4 regions of the Pseudomonas iranensis genome follow, and region 2 is predicted to be linked to each of the others. Evidence: predicted binding sites of a transcription regulator. Region 2 holds the regulator's gene; each other region holds the start of a gene.

Region 1 (5,223 bases), 1.9 Mb from region 2:
CAAAACAGACCGAACTGCTGCTGAACAACGTCGCGGTGAGCATTGCGCCGTTCGCCATCAAGGCTCCGGACGGACGTCCGCTGGCCAGGCTTGAACGCCTCGACGTCAGCGAAACCTCGCTCGACCTGGCCAAGCAGCAAGTGGTGGTCGGCAAGATCCGCAGCAACAAACTGGAAACCTGGGCGGCGCTGGAAGCCGACGGCCAGTTGGACTGGCAGAAGCTGTTCGCCAGCCAACCGTCGAAACCGGCGGCCAAAGCCGCTGCCGAACCTACGGATACACCGGCCGCCGCCGACTCGCCGAAACCTGAGCCAAGCGCCCCGAGCAAGCCATGGCAGGTGCTGGTCAAGGATGTGCAACTGCGCAACTACACGGTCCATCTCGCCGACCGCTCGGCGCAACCGGCGGTGGCGCTGGACATCACCCCGCTGAACGTGGACCTGCAGGATTTCGACAGCCTCAACGGCTCGCCTTTCAAGCTCAAGCTCGACAGCGGTCTGGGCAAGCAAGGCAAGATCAGCGCCGACGGTACGGTCAATCTGGCCCCGGTCAACGCACAGCTCAACGTGAAAACCGAGGACGTCGACCTGCGTGTCGCGCAGTCCTACATCAACCCGTTCATTCGCCTGGAACTGCGCAGCGGCATGCTCGGCAGTGACCTCAAGGTCAACCTGAAGAGCACCGAGCCACTGGCCCTCAGCGTCACCGGCCGCGCGCAGATTGATCAACTGCACACCCTCGATACGCTGAAGACCCGCGACTTCCTCAAATGGCAGCAAGTGGTGGTCGACGGCATCAATTATCAGCACGGCGACAGCCTGTCGATCGACAAGGTCAACCTGTTGCAGCCGTATGTGCGTTTCATGATCAACGACGATCGCACCACCAACGTCGACGACCTGCTGATCCCGCAACCGGCCGACAGCGGAGCAAAAAGCACCGCAGCCAAACCGGCCGGCAAGGACAAACCGCTGGGCATTCACATCGGTGCGATTGCGATCAACGACGGCTCGGCCAACTTTGCCGACTTCAGCCTGACGCCGAATTTCGCCACCGCCGTGCAGCAGCTCAACGGTCAGATCGGCACCATCGACAGCCGTCAGGCAAAACCGGCCAGCGTTGACATCAAAGGCAAGGTCGACCGTTATGCGCCGGTGACCATCAAGGGTGCGGTCAATCCGTTCGACCCGATGGCCAGCCTCGACATCGCCACCAGCTTCAAGCGCGTCGAACTGACGACCCTGACGCCCTACTCCGGCAAGTTCGCCGGCTACCGCATCCGCAAGGGCCGGCTCAACCTCGATCTGCACTACCTGATCACCAAGGGCCAACTGAAAGCCGAGAACAAAGTCGTCGTCGAGCAGCTGCAACTGGGCGAGAAGGTCGACAGCCCTGATGCAGTGAGTCTGCCGCTGAAACTGGCGATCGCCCTGCTCAAGGACGTCGACGGCAAGATCTCCATCGAATTACCGGTGACCGGCGACCTGAATAATCCACAGTTCAGCGTGATGCCGATCGTCTGGCAGACCCTTCGCAACCTGATCGTCAAAGCCGCCGCCGCGCCGTTCAAGATGATCGGCGGGCTGGTCAGTGGCGGCGGCTCCGAAGACCTCGGCACGGTGTCCTTCGCGCCGGGCTCCAGCGATCTGAGCAAAGACGCCGAAGCGGCGCTGGTGAAACTGTCGCAAGCGCTCAAGGAACGTCCGGCGCTGCGCCTGGAAATCGAAGGCACTGCCGCGAAGAGCAGTGATGGGCCACTGCTCGCCGAGCAACGTCTGGAACGCGAATACCAATACAACTACTACAAGATGCTCCAGCGCCGTGGCGACAAAGTCCCGGCCCAGGCCTCGCTGCTGCAAGTACCCGAAGGCGAGAAAGGCGCATTGCTCGAAGGGATTTACCGCACCCGCCTGAAAACCCAGCCACCGGCAGAATGGAAAGACCTGGGCAAGGAAGAACGCACGGCAAAAATGCGCCAAGGCGTGATCGCGTTCTGGAGCGGCAGCGAGGTGCTGTTGCGACAGTTGGGCCAGGATCGCGCCAGCACCATCAAGGATTACCTGGTCGACAAGGGCAAGCTGGAAGATGACCGCGTGTACTTCATCGACGCCAACCTCGGCGAGGCCGAAAGCGATGGCCGCGTGGTCACGCAAATGCACCTGGATGCAGAATGACCGTGCGTAACTGGCTGGCTGTGCTCGCTCTGACCTGCGCCGCCGGCCACGCGTCGGCTTCGGATACATTGCGCTGCGGCAGCCAGTTGATCAGCCTCGGCGACCGCGCCAGCGAGGTGCAGCAAAAATGCGGCGAGCCGGTCAGTCGCGACGTGCTCGGCTACAAGCGCAGTGCCAATCGCCGCGAAGAGTTTCAGGTCGAGGAATGGACCTACGGCCCGAACAACGGCATGTATCAATACCTGCGCTTCGAAGGCAATCGCCTGCGGCAGATCAACAGCAAACGCGGTAACTAAGCCTTACGAAATTCACCCTGTGGGAGCGAGCCTGCTCGCGAATACGGTCTGTCTACTGACGAACTTGTCGGCTGACACTACGCATTCGCGAGCAGGCTCGCTCCCACATTGGTATTGCCCAAAATAGAACAGGCCCCGACACAAGTGCCGGGGCCTGTAATGGTCACATCCGTGTGACCGTTCGCATGAACTCTAAAGTTGCGGCAGACGTATTGCTCGGCCCGTCTGTCGCGTCTTCTCCCGGTTCAGGCGAGAAGTCTTGCCTTACTCGGCTTTCAGGCCGTCAGCGGAGACCGCTTTAACGCCTTTGATTTTCTTGGCAATGCCTACGGCGACTTCTTTCTGCGACTCGGTTACCGCAGTGGTCGACGACAGGGAAACTACACCCTTGTTGGTTTCGACTTTGATGTCGGTGCCTGGAATGCCTTTTTCGGTAACCAGGTCAGCTTTGACCTTGGTGGTGATCCAGGTGTCGCTGGTATCTTGTTTCATTTCGGTAACTTCACCGGCAGCCAGAACCATCGGCGCTTGGGTAGCCTGAGCGGACTGGGCGAAAGCGCCACCAGCCATGGTCAGGGTCAGAGCGGTAGCAGCGGCAGTGATAGCGAACTTCTTCATACGAGTAACTCCTGTTTTTACTGGAAGTCTGCTGTAACGCTTGTCAGCAGGGTTACCGGAGATATTGCGAACGCTGTGCCAACTTTTTCTGGCATGCCAATTCGTTTAAAAACAACGAGTTACGAAAACAGGCTATTTTCGTTTTCATGCAAAATGCATGACTCGCCCAATCTTCGCATGCAAGTTGCGGTTTTCTGGAAAGTTCATAAGCTGCTGAAATTATTGGAGCTTTTGTGAAGTGTCGGGATATGAAAATGCCCCGCAGTGCGGGGCATTCTGATTATTCACCTTTGTGATTACGTACCGCTGGCCGTGCAACCGCGCGGAGAATAATCAGAGTTGACCGTCGTCGCACACGTCCAAACACCGGAGGTATTCCCCGTCGCCGCCCCGGAACGAGAAAGCGTAATGGTTTTACCTAACACCGGACCTGGTGCATTGAGCAGGGTACAGGTAAGCGTGCCTTCGCCAGTCGCGGCTGTGCCTGTAACTGCCAACGTACAGTTGGAGGTAGTAGTCGCACCATTGGCAACGTTGGCCAGAGTTGGAGCTGTGCCTTGATTGATCGTGTCCTCGAACGGCACTTTCAATGCACTAATCTCCGCCAACCCCGCCGTAACCTTCGACCGCGCCTGATACTTCGAATACTGAGGCAGGGCGATAGTCGCCAGAATGCCGATGATCGCCACGACGATCAGCAGCTCGATCAATGTGAAACCTTGTTGTTTTTTCATAGACACGCTCCATGCATGAGTCGAAATCTCATGATCTGAACAAGGCTCAGCACAGCCCATGCCAACGCCTTTCAGGCCCCGCCTGCTGGGCGCGCGCGATTTTCTGCGCCGTTTCCTACAACCCGCAACCGCACTATCTGACACTTTTTGTCACCTGCACCGGCCGTGTTTGGCGCTGTCACTTGACTAGGCTATAAGTCATGAACGGCAAGCGTGCGGAATCCCCATGAATGACATCGCTCTGAGCGGTCTGGCCAAGCAATTGGTCCAGGCCGAACTGCTCACGGAAACAAGTGCCCGGCAATCCTGGGCGCAGGCCCAGCGCAATCGCGTCTCGCTGGTCAATTACCTGGTACACAACAAACTGGTCAATAGCCGGCAAATTGCCGAGATCGCTTCCGAACATTTCGGCATGGCCCTGCTCGATCTCAGCTGCCTCGACAAGGAGACTCAGCCCAAGGGCCTGGTCAGTGAAAAACTGGTTCGTCAGCACTGCGCCCTGCCCTTGTGGCGGCGCGGCAACAAATTGTTCGTGGGCCTTTCCGACCCGAGCAATCAGCAGGCGATCAGCGACATCCAGTTCAGCACCGGCCTGAGCACCGAGGCGATTCTGGTCGAGGACGACAAGCTCAGCGACGCCATCGACAAGTTCTTCGACAGCCACGCCTCGGGTCTGGAAGAAATGGCCGATGTCGATCTCGACGGCCTCGACGTCGAGTCCATCGATGACAACAAACAGGACGTGATCGGCGGCCTCGATGCCGACGACGCCCCGGTCGTACGTTTTGTGCACAAGATGCTGCTCGATGCGATCAAGAGCGGCTCTTCCGACCTGCACTTCGAACCCTACGAAAAAAACTACCGGGTGCGCATGCGCACCGACGGCATGCTGCGCGAGGTGGCCAAGCCGCCGATCCAGTTGGCCGGGCGTATTGCCGCTCGCCTGAAGGTCATGGCCAGTCTGGATATTTCCGAACGACGCAAACCCCAGGACGGGCGGATCAAGATGCGCCTGTCGAAAAGCAAATCCATCGATTTTCGCGTCAACACCTTGCCGACCCTGTGGGGCGAAAAAGTGGTGATCCGGATTCTCGACCCGTCCAGTGCACAAATGGGCATCGACGCCTTGGGTTACGAAGCCGAGCAAAAGGCCTTGTACCTGGCCGCGCTGAAACAGCCGCAAGGGATGATTCTGGTCACTGGCCCCACCGGTTCCGGTAAAACCGTGTCGCTGTACACCGGGCTGAACATCCTCAACACCGTCGACATCAATATTTCCACCGCCGAAGACCCGGTGGAAATCAACATGGAAGGCATCAATCAGGTCAACGTCAATCCCCGCCAAGGGCTGGACTTTGCCCAGGCGCTGCGCTCGTTTCTGCGTCAAGACCCGGATGTGAT
Region 2 (5,223 bases):
ACGGCAAGCTCGCCGGGATCTTCACTGACGGTGATTTGCGCCGCACCCTGGATCGCGCCATCGACATCCGCAGCGCCACCATCGATCAGGTGATGACCGCACACGGCAAGACCGCCCGGCCCGACATGCTCGCCGCCGAAGCCCTGAAAATCATGGAAGACCATCGAATCAACGCCCTGGTAGTCGTCGACGAGGAGGATCGCCCGATCGGCGCCTTCAACCTCTCCGACCTGCTACGCGCAGGAGTCATGTAATGAGCAACGATCTGCTGCAACGCGGCAAAGCGATCAAACTGGCAGTATTCGACGTCGACGGTGTGCTCACCGACGGGCGCCTGTACTTCCTCGAAGACGGCAGCGAGTTCAAGACCTTCAACACCCTCGACGGCCAAGGCATCAAGATGCTGATGAATGCCGGCGTGCAGACGGCGATCATCAGTGGTCGCAAGACCCCGGTGGTCGAGCGCCGCGCGAAGAACCTCGGCATCCCGCATCTGTTTCAGGGGCGCGAAGACAAACTGGTGGTGCTCGACGGCCTGCTCGCGCAACTGGGCCTAAGCTATGAAGAAGTCGCCTATCTGGGTGACGATCTGCCAGACTTGCCGGTGATCCGCCGTGTAGGGCTGGGCATGGCGGTGGCCAACGCTGCCGATTTCGTCCGCGAACACGCCCACGGCGTTACCCGCGCCCGTGGCGGCGAAGGTGCCGCCCGTGAATTCTGCGAATTGATCCTGCGCGCCCAGGGCCGCCTCGAAGCGGCCAACGCCGCGTACCTGTGAGCCTGACCATGTTTAGCAAAAAGTTTCGCAACTTCCTGCTGTTCGGCTGCATCGCGGCGATTTTCGCTGCGGTCGGCTATTGGAACATCAGCCCGGAACGCTTCCTCGACAAGCCACCGGTTTCGGCTGCCGAGAATCCGATCGACTGGTACGCGACCAACACGCATACCATTCAGTACCTGCCGGACGGCAAGGTGCAGTACGAGATGACTTCCGACAAGGCCGAGCACGTCAAGGCTACCGATGTCACCCTGGTGACCAAGCCTGATTTGAACATGTATCGCGGCACCGACTTCCCGTGGCACGTGACCAGTGAGCGCGGCGAAGTGAATTCCGGCGGTACCGAAGTGGAATTGATCGACTCGGTACGCGTACAGCGCACCGACGAGAAACAGCGCGGCACCCTGATCACCAGCACCCGCATGACCGTGTTCCCGCAGCAGGAATATGCGCAGACTGCGCAACCCGTTAGAATCGAGGGCGCTGGCGGTGTATCGACTGGCGTCGGAATGAAAGCGTACCTGAAGGACAGCAGGATACACCTGCAATCGAACGTAAGAGGACAGTATGAGGCTCGTTAAAACCCTCCCTATTTTGCTCAGTCTGGGCGCAGCACTGGGAAGCGCGAGCGCCTGGTCCCTGCCGAACGATCAGCAGCAGCCTATCCGCATTCAGGCCGACGACGCGCAACTGGACGACAAGAATGGCATCGCCACCTATAAAGGTGACGTGATCATTACCCAGGGTTCGATGATCGTCAAAGGCAATACCGTGACCATGACGCGCGCGCCCAATGGCGACATCGACGTGGTGACCTCGGTGGGCAACCTTGCTTACTTCGAGCAGCTGCAGACCCAGGGCGACGCCAACCCGGTCAAGGGCTACGGCGTGACGATTCAATACCACGCCCAGCAGAACCGGGTAGTGCTGATCGACAAGGCCAAGGTTATCGACAAGGATAACAACGTCACCCAGGGCGAAAAAATCGTCTACGACACCGTGAAGAAACTGGCCAGCGCCGGTCGCGCCACGGGCAGCAAGGTCACCGAATCGCGTCCGCGCATCGACATGGTGATCCAGCCGAAGAAGAAAACCGAAGAGAAATCCCAGTAATGGCAACTCTGAAAGCTCAGCACCTGGCCAAGGCCTATAAAAGCCGCCAGGTCGTGCGTGACGTCAGCCTGTCGATCGACAGCGGGCAGATCGTCGGCTTGCTCGGCCCGAACGGCGCCGGCAAGACCACGTGCTTCTACATGATCGTCGGCCTGGTGCAGGCGGATCAGGGCCGCGTGCTGATCGATGATCTGGACGTCAGCCATCAGCCTATGCACGGCCGCGCCAAGGCCGGTATCGGCTATCTGCCGCAAGAAGCGTCGATCTTCCGCAAACTGTCGGTCGCCGACAACATCATGGCGATCCTCGAGACACGCCCGGAGCTCGACAAGGCCGGTCGTCGCAAGGAGCTGGAAAGCCTGCTGCAGGAATTCCACATCAGCCACATCCGCGACAACCTCGGCATGAGCCTGTCCGGTGGTGAGCGCCGCCGGGTGGAAATCGCTCGTGCCCTGGCCACTGCGCCGAAATTCATCCTGCTCGACGAACCGTTCGCCGGTGTCGACCCGATCTCGGTCGGCGACATCAAGCAGATCATCCATCACCTCAAGGCCAAGGGCATCGGTGTGCTGATCACCGACCACAACGTCCGTGAAACCCTGGATATCTGCGAAACCGCTTACATCGTCAACGACGGTCAACTGATCGCCGAAGGTGATGCCGAAACCATCCTGGCCAACGATCTGGTCAAGGAAGTGTATCTGGGTCACGAGTTCCGCCTGTAAGCGCGACAGCGCTGTATCGATTCAAGGCGCATTTATCCGCTTTAATTGTTACAGCGCTCTAGGCAAACACTTCAGTTTCAGGCATATAATTTGCTTAAGTTTGGCGCTTCGGCGCCCTGTAGTGGATGGCGCAAAGCGCCGGCGAATAAGGTGTTAAGCCCCTGCCATGAAACCATCGCTAGTCTTGAGAATGGGCCAGCAGCTGACGATGACACCGCAGCTGCAACAGGCCATCCGCCTGCTCCAATTGTCGACCCTGGACCTGCAACAGGAGATCCAGGAGGCTCTGGAATCCAATCCGATGCTCGAGCGCCAGGAAGAAGGCGACGACTTCGACAACGCCGATCCTCTGGCCGACAACGCCGAACAGAAGCCCGCCGAAATCCAGGAACCCTCCTACCAGGAAACCGCCCCGACGGTGGACAACCTCGAGGATGGCGAATGGAACGAGCGCATCCCCAACGAACTGCCAGTAGATACCGCCTGGGAAGACGTCTACCAGACCAGCGCCAGTAGCCTGCCGAGCAGCGATGACGATGAGTGGGATTTCACCACCCGCACGTCCGCCGGCGAGAGCCTGCAGAGCCATCTGCTCTGGCAACTGAACCTGGCGCCGATGTCCGACACCGATCGCCTGATCGCCGTCACCCTGATCGACTGCATCAACAATCAGGGCTATCTGGACGAAACACTCGAAGAAATTCTTGAAGCGTTCGATCCTGAACTGGACATCGAGCTCGACGAGATCGAAGCCGTCCTGCATCGCATCCAGCAATTCGAGCCCGCCGGTATCGGCGCCCGCAACCTCAGCGAATGCCTGCTGCTGCAACTTCGCCAGTTGCCAGCCAAAACACCGTGGTTGGCCGAGGCCAAGCGCCTCGTCGCCGATTACATCGACCTGCTCGGCAGCCGCGATTACAGCCAGTTGATGCGCCGGATGAAGCTCAAGGAAGACGAGCTGCGCCAGGTCATCGAACTGGTGCAGAGTCTCAATCCGCGTCCGGGCTCGCAGATCGAGTCGACCGAAGCCGAATACGTCATTCCCGATGTGATCGTGCGCAAGGACAACGAGCGCTGGCTGGTCGAGCTGAACCAGGAATCGGTGCCCCGCCTTCGCGTCAACGCCCAATACGCCGGTTTTGTGAAGCGTGCCGACACCAGCGCCGACAACACCTTCATGCGTAATCAATTGCAGGAAGCCCGCTGGTTCATCAAGAGCCTGCAGAGCCGCAACGAAACCCTGATGAAAGTGGCCACGCAGATCGTCGAACATCAGCGCGGTTTCCTCGAATACGGCGACGAAGCGATGAAGCCGTTGGTATTGCATGACATCGCCGAAGCGGTCGGCATGCACGAATCGACGATTTCCCGGGTGACCACGCAAAAATTCATGCATACCCCGCGCGGTATTTATGAGCTGAAATACTTTTTCTCCAGCCACGTCAGCACCGCCGAAGGCGGCGAATGCTCGTCCACGGCGATCCGCGCGATCATCAAAAAACTGGTCGCTGCGGAAAATCAGAAAAAGCCGTTGAGTGACAGCAAGATCGCTGGTTTACTGGAGGCACAAGGCATTCAGGTGGCTCGCCGCACCGTCGCCAAGTACCGCGAATCCCTCGGAATCGCGCCTTCGAGCGAACGCAAGCGGTTGATGTAAGCCACGTTACAGCGTTCCAGTGGCAGGCTTTTCGGCCTGCCGCTTTATGCACTGGCAACGAAGGAGAAGCTGTATGCAAGTCAACATCAGTGGACACCAACTGGAAGTGACCCAACCTCTGCGTTCCTACATCGAGGAAAAACTCCAACGACTGGAGCGACATTTCGACAAGATCACCAACGTGCAGGTCACGATGTGCGTCGAAAAGCTGAAGCAGAAGATCGAAGCCACCTTGCATATCCCCGGCAGCGAAGTGGTCGCCAACGCAGAAGATACCGACATGTATGCTGCGATCGACTCACTCACCGACAAGCTGGATCGCCAACTCAAAAAGCATAAGGAAAAGACCCAGAGCCTCCTCCAGGGCGCGACCGGTCGTTAACACCCCTATCCCATGATCCGACTTGAAACCATCCTGACCCCCGGCCGTTCCCAAGTGAACGCGCCGGGCGGCAGCAAGAAAAAAGCCCTCGAACAGATTGCCAACCTGATCCACCGCGAAGTACCGGATCTGGCGATGCAGGATGTCTTCGAGGCGCTGATCGCCCGTGAAAAACTCGGTTCCACCGGTTTTGGCAACGGCATCGCCATTCCCCACTGCCGCCTCAAGGGCTGCGCGGGGCCAGTGAGTGCCCTGTTGCACCTCGAAGCCCCGATCGATTTCGACGCCATCGACGGCGCCCCGGTGGACCTGCTGTTCGTGCTGCTGGTCCCGGAAGCCGCGACCGATGCGCATCTGGAATTACTGCGCCAGATCGCCAGCATGCTCGACCGCAAGGAAGTGCGCGAAAAACTGCGCAGCGCTCCGAGCAACGAAGCCTTGTACCAGGTTGTAGTGGACGAGCAGAACGGGCACTAATCATGCGTTTGATCATTGTCAGTGGCCGTTCGGGCTCGGGTAAAAGTACCGCCCTGAATGTCCTTGAGGACAACGGCTACTACTGCATCGA
Region 3 (5,223 bases), 720 kb from region 2:
ACGCAGGTACTCCGGTGCTCTTTCCAAAGCGCACCTATACGATCACTTCAAAAAGGTATGGTGAGCCGACGTTCATCAATGGGCCCTATACCGCTGCGCCGGGTGGGCCGCTCAAGCATATTGCATTGCTCGTGACTTCCGGCAGCAATACGCCAGTTGTCGATGCTCATGTCAGTCTGACGATTCCGGACGGCTTCAAATACGCCAATGGTCTCAGTGGCAAGCGCGACTTTATCACCGACGATGACGGCATTCTTCGCGTCGGCGGCATCACAGGCGCGCCTGTGCCCGGTCCCTACACCTTGATCGCTTCCAGTGGTGATAAGACCGCCAAGGCAGATGTGACGGTTACTGGGTTGGCACAGATCGCTGATATCCCCCTCTAAGGTTCTCACAGAGCAATGGAGATCAGCCCGGACGGTACCCGATTGTATAAGCTATGGTCTCCAAACGTTTTCGGTGATTGATACGGCTACAAATGAAACTCTGGCGGATATCCCGCTCGGTTTTAACCCGGCTGAGATAGCTATCAGCACTGACGGTACCCGTGCTTATGTCGTCAGCTTTGATCGACCAACTGTCTCGGTGATTGATACGGCGACGCACCGGGTCTTGAGAAGTTTCGCCACTGTGACCGAGTCGAGAGGGGTTGCTGTCAGCCTGGACGGAACCCTGATTTATGTCGGCAATTATTCAAGCGACACGGTTTCCGTTATTGAAACCGCTACGGGGCGGACCCTGACGACGATCCCGACCGGCACGAACGCGGAAAAGGTGGTCCGCAGCCCGGATGGCAAATGGGTTTACGTTGGCAACCTGAGAGCCGAAACGGTTTCTGTAATCGACACAGCGACGAATCGAGTCGAGGCGAATATCGAGGTTGGAGACAGTCCGAACGGTATGGCCTTCAGCCCCGACGGCGCTTGGGTCTGTGTCGGCGTTATGGCGACATTGTCTCGGTGATCAATACGGCGACAAAGAAAGTAGAGAACACCATTGAAGTGGGAGAGTGGCCGAGCCACATCGTTTTTAAGCCGGATGGCAATGTCTTTTTCGTCACCAACCAGATCAGTCAAACGCTCTCAGTGATCGATACGGCGACGAGTGACGTCAGGAGTATTCCTTTGCAATTCAAACCTCATACGATCGTCGCCAGCTTGGATGGTAGCCGCCTTTATGTCGGCGCCGCTGATAGAGGTTTGATTTCAGTGATGAAAATTTAGTCTGGATCGTTCCCACGCGCGGCAAAGGCATGTATCCAGGAAGATTCAGCGCTCGGCTCTGGATGGGGCGCGGAGCGTCCCGGGCTGCATTCCCACGCGGGAGCGTGGGAACGATCATTGGGCCGACCTACTGCGGCAACTCCAGATTATCCAGCACCCGATTCACCGCCAATTCCCCGAGCATGAACAGTTGCGCGATGCCCATCAGCGTTCGGCGCTGGGATGGTTTCACCAGTCCGGCGAATTCCTGGGCGATGGTTTTGGCCGAGGCGAGGGTTTCGCAGGCGTTGGCCAGCAGGTCTTCGTTTTTTGTGTCGGCGGTGACGGCGTACATGGCGCGGGGGCTGAACGGCGGTGGGGTGGAGCCGGGCGGGCAGAGGTAGTGGTCGAGGGCGCGGTCGGCGGCTTGGTGGAGTTTTTTTGAATCGAGGGATTCGTAGGGGGAGGTGGGGTCGGATTCGGGTGGGTTGGGTGTTGGTTTGATCATGGTGAAGCTCCTTTGAAGTGGAGCCGCTACAACCTGTCGCTAAACAGGACGGGTGGCGGCTGTACGCGGGTTAGCGAACCGGTCAAAGGCACCCGGCAGACCCGAAGGTCTCCCGCATACAGCCACCATGACGAAATCGCGAACATACAGATCCGCAACGAAGCCTGGAACGCTGATGCACCTTTGACATGAGTTCGAGTCGCTAAACCCGATCGCTGATTCGTCAGCGACCGGACCACAATAGAACCCGGGCCCCAGGTGCACAAGCCGGCGGATTCTGGCTTGGCTGTAGGCAATGGCGCAAGGATTTGTAGCCTTGAGACCGTGTCTGCAGGTGTCTTTTAAACGGCTTCGTTTAAATCGAAAAAAATGCGCCGTATTCGAAGGCCTCTTCGCGTGCAGGCTCGCTCCCACAGGGGCCGTATTCCAAATGTCCGATTGGGAATGCATTCAAACTGTGGGAGCGAGCCTGCTCGCGAAGGGGCCAGCCCAATCAGCCGACAATCCCAAGTAAAACCGCTCTATTTCATTCCCCGGCAAAAGTTGGAAAGCTTCTTGCAATAGCCGCCCTGCGTCCGTTCGGGGCGTCAAAAGTTTGCTTTAAAGGAACGGGGAAAACCGGTGGATCGCACTCAGTTATTCAATACAGCACGCACCAACGTTGCCGACCTCAGTCGAGGCAATCTGGGCGTGCCGTTGCTGCTGCTGGTCATGCTGGCGATGATGATGTTGCCGGTACCGCCGTTCCTGCTCGACGTCTTCTTTACCTTCAACATCGCTCTGTCGATCGTCGTCCTGCTGGTCTGCGTGTATGCGCTGCGGCCGCTGGATTTCGCGGTGTTCCCGACCATTCTGCTGGTGGCGACGCTGCTGCGTCTGGCGTTGAACGTGGCCTCGACGCGGGTGGTGATGCTCCACGGTCAGGACGGCCACGCCGCCGCCGGTAAGGTGATTCAGGCCTTCGGTGAGGTGGTGATCGGCGGTAACTACGTGGTCGGTATCGTGGTCTTCGCGATCCTCATGATCATCAACTTCGTCGTGGTGACCAAGGGTGCCGGGCGGATTTCGGAGGTGAGCGCGCGTTTCACCCTCGATGCGATGCCTGGCAAACAAATGGCGATCGACGCCGACCTCAACGCCGGCCTGATCGACCAGAATCAAGCCAAGTCGCGCCGTCAGGAAGTCGCCCAGGAGGCGGAGTTCTACGGTTCGATGGACGGTGCCAGCAAGTTCGTCCGTGGTGACGCGATCGCCGGCCTGCTGATTCTGTTCATCAACCTTATCGGCGGCATGGCGGTTGGTATCTTCCAGCACGGCATGAGCTTCGGCGATGCGGGCAAGGTTTACGCCTTGCTGACCATCGGTGACGGTTTAGTGGCGCAATTGCCATCACTGTTGTTATCTACAGCAGCGGCGATCATGGTGACCCGTGCTTCCGGCTCGGAAGACATGGGCAAGCAGATCAACCGCCAGATGTTCGCCTCGCCGAAAGCGCTGGCCGTGGCCGCTGGTTTGATGGCGGTGATGGGCCTGGTGCCAGGCATGCCGCACTTCTCCTTCCTGAGCATGGCGGCGCTGGCTGCGGGCGGCGCATACCTGTTCTGGAAGAAGCAGAACGTCGCCAAGGTTGTGGCGCTGGAAGAGGTCAAGCGTCAGCAGGAACTGCTGCCGTCGCCAGCCCGGGCCATGGAAACCAAAGAGCTGGGCTGGGACGACGTCACACCGATCGACATGATCGGCCTCGAAGTCGGCTATCGCCTGATTCCGCTGGTGGACCGCAATCAGGGTGGACAATTGCTCGCGCGGATCAAGGGTGTGCGCAAGAAGCTCTCGCAGGATCTGGGCTTTTTGATGCCGACCGTGCACATCCGCGACAACCTCGATCTGGCGCCGAGCGCTTACCGCCTGACGCTGATGGGCGTGATCCTCGCCGAGGCCGAGATCTACCCGGATCGCGAACTGGCGATCAACCCGGGCCAGGTCTACGGTTCGCTCAACGGTATCAACGCCAAAGATCCGGCTTTTGGCCTGGAGGCGGTGTGGATCGAAATCAGCCAGCGTGCGCAGGCGCAATCGCTCGGCTACACCGTGGTCGATGCGAGCACCGTGGTCGCCACGCACTTGAACCAGATTCTGTACAAGCACTCCAGTGAGCTGATCGGCCACGAGGAAGTGCAGCAACTCATGCAATTGCTGGCCAAGAGCTCGCCGAAACTGGCGGAAGAGCTGGTGCCGGGCGTGGTTTCGCTGTCGCAGTTGCTCAAGGTCCTGCAAGCGCTGCTCGCCGAGCACGTGCCGGTGCGCGACATTCGCAGCATTGCCGAGGCGATCGCGAACAACGCTGCCAAGAGTCAAGATACCGCCGCGCTGGTCGCCGCTGTGCGGGTCGGCGTATCCCGTGCAATCGTCCAAAGCATTGTAGGCACTGAGTCCGAGCTGCCTGTAATCACATTGGAACCAAGGTTGGAACAGATATTGCTCAATAGTCTGCAGAAGGCAGGACAAGGCTCGGAAGAGGGCGTTCTGCTGGAGCCGAGCATGGCCGAGAAGCTGCAGCGTTCGTTGATCGAAGCGGCCCAGCGTCAGGAAATGCAAGGCCAACCGGTGATCCTGCTGGTGGCAGGCCCGATTCGCGCGATGCTCTCGCGCTTCGGCCGCCTCGCAGTGCCAGGCCTGCATGTGCTGGCCTACCAGGAAGTACCGGACAACAAGCAAGTGACCATCGTTGCGACAGTAGGGCCCAACGGCTGAGGTAGTGGTTTATGCAAGTTAAGCGTTTTTTCGCCGCCGATATGCGTCAGGCCATGAAGCTGGTTCGCGATGAGCTGGGCGCTGATGCCGCCATCATCGGCAACCGCCGCATTGCCGGCGGCGTCGAGTTGACGGCGGCTCTGGATTACAAACTGTCGGCGCTGGCGCCACGGGTTCCGAACATGGAACTCGAAGACGAGCTGCGCAAGACCCAGTCGCGCATCGTCACCGCCCAGGCCGAGCTGAGCCTGCGTGGCGAAGCCGACGGCAACACCAATCAGCAGTTGTTCGCCGGGCTGCCGTTGACCGCAGGCCTGCCGCTGACTGCTGCCGAACCGCTGAGCGAGCCGACCTACGCCGCACCGACGCGCCCGGCCGCAGCGCCTGCGCAGGCCTCGGCGGGTGTCGATCCGCGTGCGCTGGATTCGATGCGTTTTGAATTGAACAGCCTGCGCGAGCTGATGGAAGTGCAGCTCGGCACCCTGGCCTGGAATCAGTTGCAAGGCAGCCGTCCGGCCCAGGCCAATCTGTATCGCCGTCTGCAGCGCATCGGCCTGTCCGGCCCGCTGTCGCGCGATCTGCTGGCGATGATCACCGATATCGAAGAACCCCGTCAGGCCTGGCGCATGCTGCTCGCGCACCTGGCGCGGATGATTGCCGTACCGGAAGTCGAGCCGCTGGAAGAGGGCGGTGTGATTGCCATGGTCGGCCCCGCCGGCATGGGCAAGACCACCACGCTGGCCAAGCTCGCCGCGCGTTACG
Region 4 (5,223 bases), 2.5 Mb from region 2:
GTGAAGCTGGCATCGCCGGCAGCGCGGCTGCCCAGGTCGATGGTGCGCACGGTTTTGCCGTCCTTGTCGGTGATGGTCACGGTGCCGCCGGCAATCGACGACGGCACGGTGACCGAACCGGTCAGGCCTTTGCTCGGGTCATCGAGCTGGGCGGTGTTGGTCTGCACGATCACGTTGCGACCGACCAGCGACGACGCTTGCAATGCCTGCGACGAGTTGTAGTTGCCGGCAAGGCCGCTGACGGTGGAGTTCAGCGTGGTAATGCCTTCAAGGCTGCTGAACTGCGCCAGTTGCGCAACGAACGCGCTGTTGTCCTGCGGGTCGAGCGGGTTCTGGTTTTTCAGCTGGGTGACCAGCAGTTGCAGGAAAGCATCCTTGCCCAGCGCCTGGCCGCCGGTGGCACTGTTGGTCGCCGAAGCGATGCCGCCTGACGTAGTGCTGCTGGCCTTCTTCGATGAGTTGGCCAAGATGTCGTTCATGCTCAGGCTGCTGGTGGTATCCGTAACGCTCATGGCAGTCGCCCCTTATTACTGACCGAGGGTCAGTACCTTCTGCATCATGGTTTTGGCGGTGTTCATCATTTCCGCGTTGGTCTGGAACGAGCGGCTCGCGGAAATCATGTCAGCCATTTCTTCCACCACGTTGACGTTCGGGTAGTAGACGTAGCCCTTGGCGTCGGCGGCCGGATGGTTCGGCTCGTAGCGCGCTTCGAGGTTGCTCTGGTCTTCGACAACGCCGAGTACCTGCACGCCCTGCCCGGCCGCGTCCTGGTTCTGGAACAGCGAATTGCTGCCGCCGGCCTGGCCGCCCTGGAACATGGTGGCGAATACCGGATGGCGCGCGCGGTAGGTCTGGTCGATGCTCGACGAAACGGTTTCGGCGTTGGCGATGTTCGAGGCCACGGTGTTCAGGCGTGTGGTCTGCGCGCTCATGCCGCTGCCGGCAATGTTGAAAACGCTGGACAGGGACATGGATTATTCTCCGCGCAGGGCTGACACCAGCCCTTTGAATTTGCTGTTGAGCAAGGTGAAGCTGGCCTGGAAGCCGACGGCGTTTTCCGCGTAGTTCGACTGTTCCAGTTGAGCGTCGACGGTGTTCTGGTCGATCGAAGGCTGCATCGGCGTGCGATACATCAGCGACTCGTCGCCATTGCCCAGCCCTTCAGCCTCGATGTGCCGGCTGTTGGTCATGTTCAGGGCAAAGTGGCCGCCGGTCTTGGTCTTCTCGGTCTGTGCTTCGAGCACTTTGGAGAAATCCAGATCCCGCGCCTTGTAGTTCGGGGTGTCGGCGTTGGCGATGTTGTTGGCCAGTACTTCGGCACGCTGGGCGCGGAAGCCCAATGCCTTTTCGTGAATGCCCAGCGCTTTGTCGAAGCTGATGCTCATGTCGGGAACCTTCAGGTGACCGGTTTTTCGTAACTGAGCTTTAGCAAGCGCCGTGCCAAATGGAAGAACCCCCGTATTCCGGGGCTTTGCGCCAAACAGGCTAAGCGGCAATGCCAGAAAAGCGGCAACCGGTTACCGCCGGATGCCGCTTTTCTGCCGCTTGCCGTCCTTGCCAGGTCAGCGCAGATCCCTGTGGGAGCGAGCCTGCTCGCGAAGGCGGCGTGTCAGGCGCCAACTGTCTTATGGACAGACCGCTTTCGCGAGCAGGCTCGCTCCCACAGGGGGTTCGTGGTGTTCGTGGAAATAATTCGGGCACAAAAAAACGGCAGGCCTTTTGGGGCCTCCCGTTTTTTGTACCGCCGCAAACCGCTTACTTCGCCTTGTAAATAATCCCCGGGCTGCACTGAACCATCTGGTAATGATCCGGCAAACCGTTCAGCGCTTCCGAAGCGCCAAGGAACAGATATCCGCCCGGCTTCAACGTGCTGTGAATGCGCAACAGGATGTCTTTCTTCACTTCGGCAGAGAAGTAGATCAGCACGTTGCGACAGAACACGATGTCGAACTTGCCCAGCGCTGCGTAACTGTCGAGCAGGTTGAACGAGCGGAATTCCACCCGGCTCTTGATCGGCGCCTTGACCACCCAGCGCCCCGGCCCTTTCGGGTCGAAGTAGCGTTGCAGGCGTTCCGGCGACAGACCGCGACCGATCGCCAGGCTGTCGTACTCGCCGGTCTTGCAGTTGTTGAGCATCAGGCCCGACAGATCAGTGGCAACGATCTGCACACCCATCTTCAACTGACCCAGGTTGCTGCGCTCGAACTCGTCGATCGACATCGACAGCGAGTACGGTTCCTGTCCCGACGAGCAGGCCGCCGACCAGATCCGCAGACGCTGGTTGGGGCTGGCCTTGATCGCTTCCGGCAGTACCTTGTTCTTCAAGACTTCAAACGGATAGGTGTCGCGAAACCACAGGGTTTCGTTGGTCGTCATGGCATCGACCACCTGCTCGCGCAAACCGCTGCGCGGCTGGGTCTGGATGCGCTGTACCAGCTCACCCAGGGACTTGATGCCTTGCTGCTCCATCAGTTTGTTGAGACGGCTCGAGACCAGATACTGCTTGTTTTCACCGAGCAGAATGCCACAGGCTTTTTCCAGGAAGACCCGGAACTGTTCGAAATCCAAATTACCCGTAGACAATGATGCCGCCTCTTAAATCGTGTTGACCGCCAGGGGCAGAAGGCCCCTAGCTGATATCTGCTGCTTTGATCCGGTCGACTACCCGGGATGCGAGGTCATCAGGACGGAATTTGGCCAGGAAGTCATCAGCACCGACTTTCTTCACCATCGCCTGATTGAATACCCCCGACAACGAAGTATGCAGGATGATATGGAGCTTTTGCATGCGTGCGTCGCCGCGGATTTCCGCCGTCAGGGTGTACCCGTCCATCTCCGGCATCTCGATGTCGGAAATCATCATCAGGAACTCTTCTTCCGGCTTCTTGCCCTCGTCGACCAGCTTGCGCAGGTAATCCAGCGCCTGCTTGCCGTCGTTCAGCGCCACCACTTCGACACCGATGGTCTGCAGACAACGGGTGACCTGCTTGCGCGCCACCGACGAGTCATCGACCGTCAGCACCCGCAGCGACAATGCCTTGGTCTGCGTCTCGACATCGACCACGCCCACCGAAATCGCTTCCGGCGTCGGCGCGACTTCGGCCAGTACCTTCTCGACGTCGATGATTTCGACCAACTGATTGTCGACCCGGGTCACAGCGGTCAGGTAGTGATCGCGACCGGTACCCTTGGGTGGCGGATGGATCTCTTCCCAGTTCATGTTGACGATGCGCTCCACCGAGCGGACCAGGAAACCCTGGGTCTTGGTGTTGTACTCCGTGATGATCACGAACGGACTGTTCTTGTCTTTCAACGCACCGGAGCCCGTTGCCATTGCCAGATCCAGGATCGGAATGGTCGCTCCCCGTATATTCGCTACCCCGCACACGACAGGACTGGATTTGGGCATCAACGTCAGGGACGGGCATTGCAACACTTCCCGTACCTTGAACACGTTGATCCCGTAGAGCTGCGGCCCGTCGAGACGGAACAACAGCAGCTCGAGGCGATTCTGCCCTACCAGTTGCGTGCGCTGGTTCACCGAATCCATTACACCAGCCATGCCCAGACTCCTACACCAACGCCAAGTGTTGTTGCGACGCACATTCATTGCTAAACGGCACGGCGCTTGCTTTTTAACTCGTATGAACGCTCAAACGACATTTTCCCGACGCCTGACATCCTCCCTTCGCAAAGGGCTTTGCGCGGTGTCCGCCGTTTGCTGCTTGCTTGCTGGCAGTCCTGCCCATGCAGATGCGGTTACCTTGCCTGATATGCTTATCGGCGTGACTCAGGGCTTTCTTGAATTCACCGTAGAAGACTATTTGGCTTCCAGTCAAACCGAAGGCCGCTACGAAATCGAAGTCAACCAGCTCGACCCGCGCATGCGCATGCCCATGTGTGACAAGGAATTGACAGCCACGCTGGAGAGCCCGGCACGCCCGCTGGGCCGCGTCACGGTGAAGGTTCGCTGCGAAGGCAGTTCGCCCTGGACGGTGTTCGTACCCGCTCAAGTCCGCCTGTTTCGCGAGATCGTGACGACCACTCGTCCGCTGAAACGCGCCGGCATTATCGAGCCGCAGGATGTGACCTTGCGCGAGCGCGACGTCAGCACGATCAACCAGGGTTTCCTGACCTCGGTCGACGAAGCGATCGGGCAGAAACTTACCCGACCAACGGTCGCCGATCAGGTCATCACACTGGTGCATCTGGAACAGGCCGAAGTGGTGCGCAAGGGTGACCAGGTGGTGATCACTGCGCGCAGCGGCACCCTTGCGGTACGCATGCCGGGAGAAGCGCTCTCCAATGGCGGCATGAAAGAACAGATTCGAGTAAAAAACCTTAATTCTCAAAGAGTTATCAAGGCGCAGGTGATTGCGCCGGGACAGGTCGAAGTGGCCATGTAAAAGCCTTGTGGAGAAAACTGGCGCCGATCCCGTCGCTTCCCTAAACTGTGCCGCAGCAGGTCTCGCAACGGCGCATGCAAGCTTATGGTTGATTGGGCCTAAAGTTTTTCAGGGGATAGCCGAAAACATGGCAAGCGTCCAAATTCCCAGAGGTTTTTTATCATGGTTATCGATTTCAACCGATTGAACAGTTCCTCGTCACTAACCGGCAGCACACGTACCAGCAACGCCAAGGAAAGCGCTGAAACCAGCCCCTCCGCGCCGCTGAATACCCAGGCCGAACAGGCCAATGTCGCCAAAAGCGGGGAGTCGGTACACCTCAGCAATGAGGCTCAACAGTTGCAGAAGGTCACTGACAAGCTGCGCGATCAGCCTGCTGTCGACAAAGCCCGTGTGGCCGAGTTGAAAGCCGCGATTGCCGATGGCAGCTATAAAGTCGACAGCAACCGTGTAGCCAGCAAACTGCTCAACTTCGAAGCCCAGCGCTAGGCTTTTGCCGGCGCCAGGCTTTTGGACGCTTAAACCCCAAGGCCAGCCATGCACGACACTAACTTATTGCAACTGATCAACGACGACTTTGCTCCAGCGCAACAATTGCTGGAGTTATTGCAAACCGAATCCCTCGCTTTGCATGGTCGCGACATGCCGTTGCTGGAAGAAATTCTGGCGACCAAGCAAGCGTTGATCATTCTGCTCGAGCAGCATGGCCGCAAGCGCAGCGAAATCCTCGCCAGCCTCAACCTGCCGACTGATCGCACAGGTCTTGAGCAACTGGCCAGCCAGTCGAGCATTGGCGACCAGTTGCTGACCCAGGGCG

Evidence for each region. Region 2 encodes sigma-54, which starts transcription at its own class of promoters, with help from an activator protein. Its sites were predicted from a motif close to ANTGGCATNNANNTTGCTNT; they were not measured.
Region 1: HU724_RS24060 (pilin) is a predicted target of sigma-54. The motif match lies at 3,869-3,888, and genes of this name have one in related genera.
Region 3: flhA (flagellar biosynthesis protein FlhA) is a predicted target of sigma-54. The motif match lies at 2,253-2,272, and genes of this name have one in related genera.
Region 4: flgB (flagellar basal body rod protein FlgB) is a predicted target of sigma-54. The motif match lies at 1,426-1,445, and genes of this name have one in related genera.

The regions. Positions count from the first base shown of each region.
Region 1 is NZ_CP077092.1:5,344,812-5,350,034, forward strand. Features, by position in the region: gene HU724_RS24045 (DUF748 domain-containing protein) at 1-2,174, shown strand, start outside; gene HU724_RS24050 (DUF2845 domain-containing protein) at 2,171-2,470, shown strand; gene HU724_RS24055 (BON domain-containing protein) at 2,735-3,088, opposite strand; gene HU724_RS24060 (pilin) at 3,385-3,822, opposite strand; gene pilB (type IV-A pilus assembly ATPase PilB) at 4,049-5,223, shown strand, end outside.
Region 2 is NZ_CP077092.1:1,189,176-1,194,398, reverse strand. Features, by position in the region: gene HU724_RS05215 (KpsF/GutQ family sugar-phosphate isomerase) at 1-254, shown strand, start outside; gene HU724_RS05210 (KdsC family phosphatase) at 254-778, shown strand; gene lptC (LPS export ABC transporter periplasmic protein LptC) at 787-1,359, shown strand; gene lptA (lipopolysaccharide transport periplasmic protein LptA) at 1,346-1,891, shown strand; gene lptB (LPS export ABC transporter ATP-binding protein) at 1,891-2,616, shown strand; gene HU724_RS05190 (RNA polymerase factor sigma-54) at 2,783-4,273, shown strand; gene hpf (ribosome hibernation-promoting factor, HPF/YfiA family) at 4,347-4,655, shown strand; gene ptsN (PTS IIA-like nitrogen regulatory protein PtsN) at 4,668-5,132, shown strand; gene rapZ (RNase adapter RapZ) at 5,135-5,223, shown strand, end outside.
Region 3 is NZ_CP077092.1:1,907,321-1,912,543, forward strand. Features, by position in the region: gene HU724_RS08450 (hypothetical protein) at 1-386, shown strand, start outside; gene HU724_RS08455 (cytochrome D1 domain-containing protein) at 460-963, shown strand; gene HU724_RS27735 (YncE family protein) at 960-1,223, shown strand; gene HU724_RS08465 (DUF6124 family protein) at 1,351-1,710, opposite strand; gene flhA (flagellar biosynthesis protein FlhA) at 2,332-4,461, shown strand; gene flhF (flagellar biosynthesis GTPase FlhF) at 4,473-5,223, shown strand, end outside.
Region 4 is NZ_CP077092.1:4,732,802-4,738,024, forward strand. Features, by position in the region: gene flgD (flagellar hook assembly protein FlgD) at 1-512, opposite strand, end outside; gene flgC (flagellar basal body rod protein FlgC) at 528-971, opposite strand; gene flgB (flagellar basal body rod protein FlgB) at 975-1,385, opposite strand; gene cheR (protein-glutamate O-methyltransferase CheR) at 1,756-2,583, opposite strand; gene HU724_RS21280 (chemotaxis protein CheV) at 2,630-3,562, opposite strand; gene flgA (flagellar basal body P-ring formation chaperone FlgA) at 3,645-4,406, shown strand; gene flgM (flagellar biosynthesis anti-sigma factor FlgM) at 4,569-4,895, shown strand; gene HU724_RS21295 (flagella synthesis protein FlgN) at 4,944-5,223, shown strand, end outside.